One region of the Leptolyngbya sp. AS-A5 genome, then DNA from elsewhere that is predicted to be linked to it. Evidence: predicted binding sites of a transcription regulator. Region 1 holds the regulator's gene; the other holds the start of a gene.

What was found. Region 1 encodes NtcA, which controls nitrogen genes in cyanobacteria. Its sites were predicted from a motif close to TTTGTANNNNNNNNTACAAA; they were not measured.
Region 2: the regulator NtcA is predicted to act here: its motif matches at 3,417-3,436, upstream of NC980_RS25520 (MSMEG_0572/Sll0783 family nitrogen starvation response protein).

What each region holds. Positions count from the first base shown of each region.
Region 1 is NZ_JAMPLL010000022.1:35,734-40,888, forward strand. It holds gene NC980_RS19880 (DUF3488 and DUF4129 domain-containing transglutaminase family protein) at 1-1,761, shown strand, start outside; gene ntcA (global nitrogen regulator NtcA) at 2,132-2,803, shown strand; gene NC980_RS19890 (DUF3084 domain-containing protein) at 2,928-4,325, shown strand; gene NC980_RS19895 (Holliday junction resolvase RuvX) at 4,359-4,775, shown strand; gene NC980_RS19900 (DUF885 domain-containing protein) at 4,772-5,155, opposite strand, start outside.
Region 2 is NZ_JAMPLL010000061.1:3,851-9,005, forward strand. It holds partial or broken gene NC980_RS25505 (IS1 family transposase) at 1-26, shown strand, start outside; gene NC980_RS25510 (GAF domain-containing protein) at 338-1,768, shown strand; gene NC980_RS25515 (MSMEG_0569 family flavin-dependent oxidoreductase) at 1,952-3,235, shown strand; gene NC980_RS25520 (MSMEG_0572/Sll0783 family nitrogen starvation response protein) at 3,502-3,984, shown strand; gene NC980_RS25525 (Nit6803 family nitrilase) at 3,986-5,047, shown strand; gene NC980_RS25530 (MSMEG_0568 family radical SAM protein) at 5,078-5,155, shown strand, end outside.

The DNA.
Region 1 (5,155 bases):
CTGCTGGTATTTTTGGCGATCGCGCTCCCGGTACTGATGCTCGATTATTGTTCGCGCTTGGGCGTAGATGTGGTCAAGTTAGAGCGCACCAGCTTTAAGAAAATCAATTTTCGAGTGCTGCCTGCGATTTTTGCGATCGTGCTGGCATTGGGGTTGGTGATTTTTGCGCTGATGCCGCGACTTCCTGGATATCAGTTACGTATATTTCCGGTCAGTTCTCCGGTGAGCGTTCAGGAGCGATTTAATAACCGAGTGATTACCAATCCGGGCATGGGTCAGAGCCGAGATCCGCGTGTCGGAATGCGATCGGGGAGCGGAAAAGGCGCAGGGCAAAGCCAAGATCCAGATGACCTGTCTTATGCTGGATTTGGCGACAAGATTAGCCAAAACGTGCGGAATCCATTAAAGCCGCGAGCCATCATGCGGGTGAGATCGCAGATCGAAGGCTTTTGGCGGGTGATGGCTTTCGATCGCTACACAGGGCAGGGTTGGGAGGTGTCGCGCAACGACAAGACGCAGACGATTAAACGCTCACCTTGGTCATATCGGTTCTTTCTGCCGACTCCGGTGACGATCGGCAAAACACGCGAAGTGGTGCAGACCTACACGATTATTGCCCCAATGCCGAATCTAATTCCGGCGCTTTCAAGGGCGAGAGAAATCTATTTCCCGACCGATGAAATTGCGATCGACCCCGAAGCAGGATTACGTGCGCCGATCGAGCTGGGCGATGGCATTACTTATACCGTGGTGTCGGATGTGCCGTATCGCGATCGCACGTTGCTGCGGCTGTATTCGGCCAGAGCGCAGTATCCAAAAGAGAGTCCACACTTACAGATTCCGGCGGGAATTGCTCAGAATGTCGCTAAAGAAACGAAGCGAATCCTGGCAACTTCTGAACAGCCGATCGAGTCCGATTATGAAAAGGCGCTTTATCTGGGGCAGTATTTGAAGCAGCGTTATCAGGTTCGGCAAGACCTGGATTTGCTGAAGCCGGGTGAAGATCTCGTCGAAGCATTTTTGCAAAATCAAGGCGGCGATCGCGATCATTTTTCTACGACGCTGACGATGATGCTGCGATCAATTGGCATTCCGGCGCGATTAGTAGCGGGATATGCGCCCGGAGAATTTAATCCCTTCACCGGACTGTACATTGTGAAGAATACCGATGCTTACGCGATCACAGAAATCTTCGTGCCGCGCGTGGGATGGTTCACGATCAACCCAATTCCGGGACATGAACTGATTCCGCCGTCGATCGAGGAATATCAGCCCTTTAGTCTGTTGCAGCGATTTTGGAACTGGGTCGCGGGATGGCTACCTCTGCCTGTAACGGCTTGGATCAGCGAAGTAATTCAGACGATCAGGAGCGCGATCGGCTGGTTTTTGGCGCTGTTTACTCAAGGATTAGGTGGATTCTTTACCGCGTGTTTGCTAATGATTAGCACTGCCTTGCTGGTTTGGCTGTGTGGTCAAGGCTGGAAAAAATGGCAAACTTACCAGCGGTTGCAGAAGCTTGCACCGATGGAGCGGCTTTATCAGCAAATGCTGTCTCGCCTCGAAGCGCAAGGCACTCGTAAATCTTCAGCAGATACGCCGCTAGAATATGCCCGACGAGCAAAAACCATGCGGACTCAAGAGCAAGCAGGTGCGATCGAAGACATTTCCCAAGCGTATGTGAAGTGGCGCTACGGACGAGAAAAACCTGAAATTGAAGCGCTGCGGCATCAGTTGAAGAGACTAAAACCTCAGCGAAAGTAAATGAGTAAGCCTGTGCCAAAGGCAACACCATTGGCAGTATTCGTTTCGGATAGCAACCGTCTCGACTTCAGCAGCACAAAGGAATCCGCTCGAATGGGTGCAAGTGACACTATCGACACCCGATTCGAGCTACGGTATAATCTTCCGAAATTATTCAGCCCTGAGAGGGAGAATCTAAGCGTGCCGAAAAAAACACGCTCGAAAGTAGAAAATTCCCAGAGATTTTCAGGATCACGGCTAAAATGTAGCGCAGTGTACAAAAAGCATTCGGTGACTCAGTTTTAGTGGTCTAAAGTCATCAATTGTTTACAAAGCTCGATCGCTGACCGGCTCGTAAACTCATCCAGCACTCGACACGACAAGGAAAGAAATGGTTGTGACCAAGGATAGACCGCTTGCAGCAATGTTCCGTCAGATTGGAGGAAGTGCATATCCTCCCGTGATTGAGACGTTTGAACGGGGCAAAACAATCTTCTTTCCCGGAGATCCGGCAGAACGAGTGTATTTTCTGGTCAAGGGTGCCGTCAAACTGTCGCGGGTATACGAAGCAGGCGAAGAAATTACGGTGGCGCTGCTGAGAGAAAACAGCGTATTCGGGGTGCTGTCACTGATTACCGGACAAAGAGCCGATCGCTTTTATCACGCCGTTGCCTTTACTCCGGTTGAGTTGCTTTCGATCCCGATCGAGCAAGTCGAGAAAGCACTGAAGGAAAACCCCGAACTTTCGATGCTGATGCTCAAAGGCTTGTCCTCGCGAATTTTGCAAACCGAGATGATGATCGAAACCCTAGCGCACCGGGATATGGGATCGCGATTGGTGAGCTTTTTGCTGATTCTCTGCCGCGATTTTGGAGTCCCATCGCAAGAGGGAATCATGATTGACCTCAAACTCTCGCATCAAGCGATCGCTGAAGCGATCGGTTCGACTCGCGTGACGGTGACGCGCTTACTGGGAGATTTGCGTCAGGACAAAATGATTTCGATTCACAAGAAAAAAATCACCGTTCACAATCCGGTAACGCTAAGTCAGCAGTTTACCTAATTGGACTAGAATTCTTTCCTTGAAGACCCGCCCGAAGTATAAATCGAACAGGCATAATGATAGGCGGATCTAGAATTGCCTTGCCAGTGTAAAAGTGCTGGTCTAAGGATCTCTTGGGAGTCTTATGTCCGATGTCGGGCTGATTTTAATTCTGGTGGTGTTGGTGTTGGGTGGAGTGATCGCAACAGTGGGTGATCGCTTGGGAACTCGTGTGGGAAAAGCGCGGCTTAGCTTGTTTAATCTTCGTCCGAAGCAAACCGCGGTCGTAGTCACCATTTTGACCGGAACGCTGATTTCTGCCTCAACTTTAGGAGTGCTGCTGCTGGCAAGTAAAACCTTTCGCGAAATGCTGCTGAACTTTGGGCGAATCCAAACCGAACTGCGCGATCGCGGACGCGATTTGGAAAAAGCTGCCACCGATCTGAAGGCGACCGATGCTCAGAAAGCCCAAGTTGAGAAACAGCTCACAGAAGCCCGATCGGAACGCGCCCAAGTTGAGGAACAGCTAAAGCGAATCAATGCCGATCTGAAAACTTCAATCGATCGCCAACGAGAAACCAATGCTCAACTCCGCACCACCGAAGCGCAGCGTGATCTCACGCGTCGTCAACTGATCGCGGTGTCTGGTCAAGCATTAAAACTCCGCAGCGATATCAATCAACTGCAATCGGAACAAAAGACCCTGATTATGCAGCGCGATCAGGTCAAGCAGCAGATCGCCGAGCGCGATGCAGAGATTGCCGAACGCACCAAACTGATTGAACAACGCGATCGTGAGATTAATGAGCGCGATCAGGTGATTGGGCAGCGTGAGACGGATCTGAAGCGATTAGAGGCGCAACGAGCCAGCCTAACTGCGACACTGCAGCAAATTGAACGGGATGTCGAACTAATTCGCAGCGGCGATCTGGCGATTTATCGGACACAAGTGTTGTCTTCTGGCGTGGTGCGCGTAGGGAATTCAGAAGGTGCGAAAGCAGCGATCGATCAACTCCTGCAATATGCAAATCGTTCTGCGGTTGAGGCACTGCGGCTCGGACGAGATGATCTGCAAATTGTGCAGATTCGGACGACGGAAGTTGAAAGTTTGATTCAACAAATCAGGAATGGTCAAGATTATCTGGTTCGGGTACAAGCCCTCGCAAACTATGTCAAAGGCGAAAACAAACCCGTGTTTGTTTATATGAGTGCAGTCCCCAATCGGGTTGTGTTTTCTGCGGGAGAGACGATCGCTGCCCAAACGATCGATCCCTCCAAGCTTGCACCGCAGGACTTCCAACGGTCGATTCAAGAACTGCTTGCTGTTTCTAATACTCGCGCTCGTGTCGCTGGCGTTTTGAACGACAACATTCAAATCGAAAAACTGCTTACATTAGGATCATTCATTGACCAGCTGCGGCGCTATCCCACTCCGGTTGAACTGCGAGCGATCGCATCGGATACCACATACACGGCTGGGCCGCTCAAAATAGAATTAGTGGCAGTTCAAAACGGACAAGTGGTGCTGAGAGCATCGAGCTAACATATCCAGCGAATAGGGGAGTAGAGACGCAGCATGGCGGAACAGCCAGTAATTCTGGGGTTTGATCCAGGGCGGCAAAAGTGTGGATTAGCGGTCATGGGGGTCGATCGCCGCCTCTACTATCATGAAGTGATCAGCGCCGAAAGCACGATCGCGACGATTCAAGGCTTGCGGGAGCGGTATCCGATTTCGCTATTGGTGATGGGGGATCAGACTTCCTCGAAAGATTGGAAGCTCAAAATCGAGAGTGAATTGAGTGAGCCGCTACGAATTGTCACGGTGGATGAGCGCAATAGTTCCTTAGAAGCTCGCGATCGCTATTGGCAGCTTTATCCGCCAGAAGGGTTGAATCGGTTGATCCCGCAAGGAATGCGAACGCCGCCGAGGGCGATCGATGATATTGTGGCGATTTTGCTGATCGAACGGTACTTAGAACGCTTGGTGAGCTAAGGGATCGATTCATCGCCTAGACGGGCTTGAGTGAATTGTTCTAGCACTGCCTGACGCAACAATCGCTGTGGCATGAACCCCTGAGTCAAAATGAAGTCGTGAAACTTTTGGGAGTCAAATTTCTCGCCGAGTTGTCGTTCGACATTTCTGCGAAGCTGCATCAGGCGTTGATAGCCATAGAAGTAAGAGGGAGCGTGTCCGGGAAGCCGGACGGTATAGCGATCGATTTCCTGCTGAGCGAAGAACTTTGAGTAGCCTGCCTCTTCGGTGAGAATGCGCAGTGCTTCGGTCGTCGAGATTTTACCTAAATGCAGTTCGGGTTCCAAGAAGGCACGCGCCGCCCGCAATAGCTGAAATTGTAGGGAGATAAACTGCCCTTC
Region 2 (5,155 bases), on a different contig from region 1:
GATTTCGAGCAATTAAACGATTAGAAAGCGCCGCTCAAGTCTGGAACCAGCATCCGACACCGTTTGAGGGGGGTGGCAAGCGAGCAGCACGAAGACAACGGGCAAGATTAAGACGACAGCAGCATTGCTTAGGTGGGTCAGGAGCTTGTATGCAGATCATCAACGATTTGCCGGCTGCTGTAAATGGCGATATTCATGCCAAATGACCCACTAGAGGAAATTGAGCTTCCACACCCTACCATTTTTGCGACACAACCTGCGAGACCGTAACCTGAAATACAAGGTAGGAGTTCGATCTAAGGGTTAATGGAGAAGACTTGATGGGTTCTAAAAATCTGTGATTAATTCGATCGCCGAGCAGTTTAATGCCCCACGACTTCTGTTTGATTTACAACGAGGCAACGAGATCGCCCAAACGATCGCGGGTTGTCTTGATCCAGAAGTCATTGCCAGTCGGGTGACGGACGGGTTAGTCGAAAAATTTGACTGCGCTTTCGCGCGGATTTGGCTTCTAGAGCCGGATCAAGCTGTGTTGAGACTGGTTGCATCGTCAGGAATGTATCGCCACATCAGCGGCTCTTTTGCCAAGGTTCCAGTGGGCACATATAAGGTCGGTAAAATCGCTCAAAATGGCGTTGCCTTCTTGAGCAACAATTTAGCTGATGAGGCTTGGGTTGGCAATCGAGACTGGGCGATCGCAAATCATATTCATGGGTTTGCAGGGTATCCATTAGCAATTCAGGGCAAAGTCCTTGGCGTTTTGGCGACCTTCAGCCATCGCCCTCTAGAACCGGAGTTTCTGGAGGTTTTGCAGACGCTCTGTACTGCTGTGTCGATCGCTCTAAAAACGACTTTACAGCATCAACAAGAAAAGCAAAGCTGGCAAGCTCTAACCCATCATCCCGTTCTCAGCCAGCTTTCGTTATCCGATCAAATCGCTAGTATTCTGCCGATGGCTCGATTAACGCTCGTGGGAACCGAGCAACCCCTAAGCCTCTCGCTGATCTATGTCTTGTTACGGGCTGCCGAAAGATTGAACCAAATCAAGTGTGCCTACTGTCGGCTCATCTACGAGGCAGAAGCCGTTACTTTAGAAACGATTCTTCCCGCTTCAGATCTGCCCACCCCGTATCCTATAAACCGGATTGAAACTTGTTTCAGTGACTTGATGTTCTCTATTTCTGCTCTGGGAGGAGTGCTGCAAACGCAACCGGATGTGAATCAACGATCGATCCAGGTTATGCTCAAACTTCCCCATTTACCGACATCGCCAGGGCAGCCTTTACACATTCGCTGTGAAGCGTCTGTCCTGCAAATGGCATTCACACATCTCGCTGTGCTTGCAGGACTCAGGCTGTCTGATGCCACAGATGAGCAGGCTCCGTTACTCACTGATGATGCAACGCAAGTGCAATCTGGGAGACGAGTATTGTGGATACAGCACGGCAGTCAGACTCTTCCCAAAGGAATCAAAGCGAGGATTACCCTCTCCACTCGTCCGGAGCAATTACGAGAGGCTGTTGCTGCCGTGATGCAGGGGCAGACCTGGGGCATGGGAGTAGAACCCGAAGGGCAGCCTTCCCTCTCAGAACGAGAGCTAGGGATTCTGCTGCTGCTGTCACAGGGATTGCGCGATCGAGAGATTGCCAGCCATTTGCTGATTAGTGAAAGCACCGTTAAATTTCACATCAACAGCAGCCTTGCAAAACTGAAGGCAAAAACTCGCTATCAAGCGTTGCATCAGGTGACGCGGAATGGCTGGCTTTGAAGCTTCTAAACTATCTAAATCGATAGTTAGGTGCTTTCTGCTTAATGCGATCGTAAGCTTGTAAGCCTTGCGGTTATCTATACCGTTAGATCGCAGCTTTTCGTATTGAGAAACACAAAAGATCAATTTCACCTGCGCTTACGCTGACAACAATTGAATCAAGTTGTTTATGGTAAAGCGCGAATGAAAAATCATTACTCGGTTGCGATCGTCGGTGGAGGGCAAGCGGGTCTATCCATCAGTTACTTTCTGAAGGAACGTGGCGTTGACCACATTGTTTTTGAGAAATATCAGATTGGGCACTCCTGGAGAGCAAAACGCTGGGACTCCTTTTGTTTAGTCACACCCAACTGGCAATGTCAACTACCGGGGTATCCTTATCCGGGTTCCGACCCGCATGGTTTCATGGCAAAGGATAAAATTGTCCAATACATTGAAAGCTACGCTGCATCCTTTGATCCGCCTGTCCAAGAAAAGGCTGAAGTTACACGACTCTGTCAGAGCGTTGATCAAGATTCGTTTGAATTGACAACTACGATCGGCAACTACACCGCCGATCAGGTTGTCATTGCTTCCGGCTGTTACCATACGCCGAAAATCCCGAGACTGGCTGAACGGTTGCCAGAATCGATCGTCCAGATCCACGCTTCCGAGTATAAGAATCCCCAATCCTTACCCGACACCGCCATTCTTGTGGTTGGTACAGGACAGTCGGGTTGTCAGATTGCAGAAGATTTGCACCGAGCAGGCAAGACTGTGCATCTTTGTGTGGGAGGTGCGCCACGATCGCCCCGACGGTATCGCGGCAAAGATGTGGTGGAATGGCTGGATCAAATGGGCTATTACGATCTGTCGATCGATGACCATCCTCAGAAAGAAAAAGCTAGACGCAACACCAATCATTACGTCACCGGACGCGATGGTGGACGAGAGATTGATCTCCGCCAGTTTGCTTTAGAAGGAATGCGTCTTCATGGCAGATTGAAGCAAATTAACAACAGTACGCTTGAATTTCAGGACGATCTCAAACACAATCTCGATCAAGCCGATGCAGTCGCAGAAAATATCAAAAAAAGCATTGATGCCTTTATCGAAAAGCATCAAATCGAAGCTTCCCTAGATCCGCTGTATGCTCCCGTTTGGCAACCTGAGGCAGACATCCTGACGCTGGATTATGAGCAGGCAGGAATCGGAGCCGTAGTTTGGTGTACAGGCTATGAAATGGATTTTCGCTGGGTTGAAGTGCCTGTGTTTGATGGCAAAGGCTATCCAGGGCACGATCGCGGCATTACCCCCGTTAAAGGACTGTATTTTCTGGGGCTTCCCTGGCTCTATACTTGGGGTTCTGCCCGCTTTTCAGGCATTGCCCGCGATGCTCATTATCTAGCGGATTACATCACATCCCGGCAGAAGTCTAGTCATTCTAACGATTGGAGCATTGTCAACGAGTTTTTACTGGGTTCTTAATTGACTGCCTCAAAATTAGCGCTCAAATGGCGATCGCAGATGCACCCCGCACAAATAAAGAGCGCTTTGAGTTGGTGCTGTTGCGGTATGACCTATCGAAATCGATAGGTATTTCCCGGATTCTGCAATTTCTATACGACAGCTTTTAACCGCCCCTACCCTTATTGCTAGATCTGAACGTTTCGTATCTAGAAATACAATCTTGGCGTAATTCAGCCTTTAATCTCCTCACAGTTCAAGTTTGTGACAAATCTAAGGAGCCAGTCATGCCGGAAGTAACTGCTGCCGCCCATCAAGTCGGTGACTTTTTAGTTGATTACGAAGAGAAAGTATTTCCTGATGTCAAAGCAGAACCGGGAGAGAAAGCATTAGTCACGTTTCACACGGTTGCCTTTGAAGGGTCGATCGGGTTTGTCAACCTTCTGCAAGCCACTCGTCTACTCCGTAAAGGATTTGAAACCTCGGTGCTGCTCTATGGACCGGGTGTGACCTTGGGAGTCCAGCGTGGCTTTCCTAAACTGGGTGATTCTGCCTTTCCGGGACATCAAAATTTCAATGATCAATTGAGCAAATTCATGTCAGAAGGCGGGAAAGTCTACGCTTGTCGCTTTGCCTTGCAAGCCCTCTACGGTCACGGTGAGCCATCGCTGATTCCTGGGATTCGTCCCATCAATCCATTGGATGTGTTGGATCTGATTCTGATGCACCGCAAGGATGGCGCATTTATCTTAGATACCTGGACGCTTTAAAATGAACGATTCCCGCACGATTCGAGCCGCCGCTGTTCAAATCAGTCCCGTTCTATTCAGTCGGGACGGGACAACGGAGAAGGTGTTGCAGGCGATCGCGACCGCAGCGAAAGCTGGTGCTCAACTGGTTGTTTTTCCAGAAACCTTTGTTCCTTACTATCCCTATTTCTCCTTTGTGCAGCCTCCGGTGCTGATGGGCAAAGACCATATGCAGCTTTATGAGGAAGCTGTGGTTGTCCCCAGTCCCGTGACAGATGCCGTGAGTCAGGCGGCTCGATCGTACGGTATCGTTGTCGTTCTAGGCGTAAATGAGCGAGATCAGGGTTCGCTCTATAACACTCAACTGATCTTTGATGCCGATGGCACATTGCTGCTGAAGCGGCGCAAAATTACCCCGACTTACCATGAGCGCATGGTTTGGGGACAGGGAGATGGGTCAGGCTTAAAAGTGGTCGATACCGCGATCGGCAAGGTGGGATCTCTCGCTTGTTGGGAACATTACAACCCACTAGCCAGATTTGCGCTGATGGCACAGCACGAGCAAATCCACTGTGCCCAGTTTCCAGGTTCAATGGTGGGTCAGATTTTTACCGACCAAATTGAAGTCACCATTCGCCATCACGCCCTAGAAGCAGGCTGTTTTGTCGTCAATGCCACCGCTTGGCTTTCTCCGGAACAAGTCGGGCAGATTACTTCAAATGAGCAACTGCAACGAGTGTTGAGTGGGGGATGCAACACGGCAATCATTAGTCCTGAAGGTAATCACCTCTGCACACCGATCACCAAAGGGGAAGGTATGGCGATCGCCGACCTGGACTTTTCGCTGATCACCAAGCGCAAGCGCATGATGGATGCGATCGGTCACTATAGTCGCCCTGATTTGTTGCAGTTGCGGGTGAATTTAGATGCTTACAGCGTTACGACGAGTACAACCTCTAGAACCACGAGCGACCCGACGATCGCGGGCGAGTTTCATCCTCTAGCAGAGACAAACTCAGCCGCACCCCTCATCGACTCAAAATTTCAAGTTCCCGGTCTAAAGGAAGTTCCAAATCTCTCTTAACTTACCTCTGACTCCTACAGCGAAACCTCGATGGACAAACAACAATTAATCACTGAGTTGCAAACCCACGGATTGAAATGGGTTGAACCGACCGTCGGGGCAATGGGA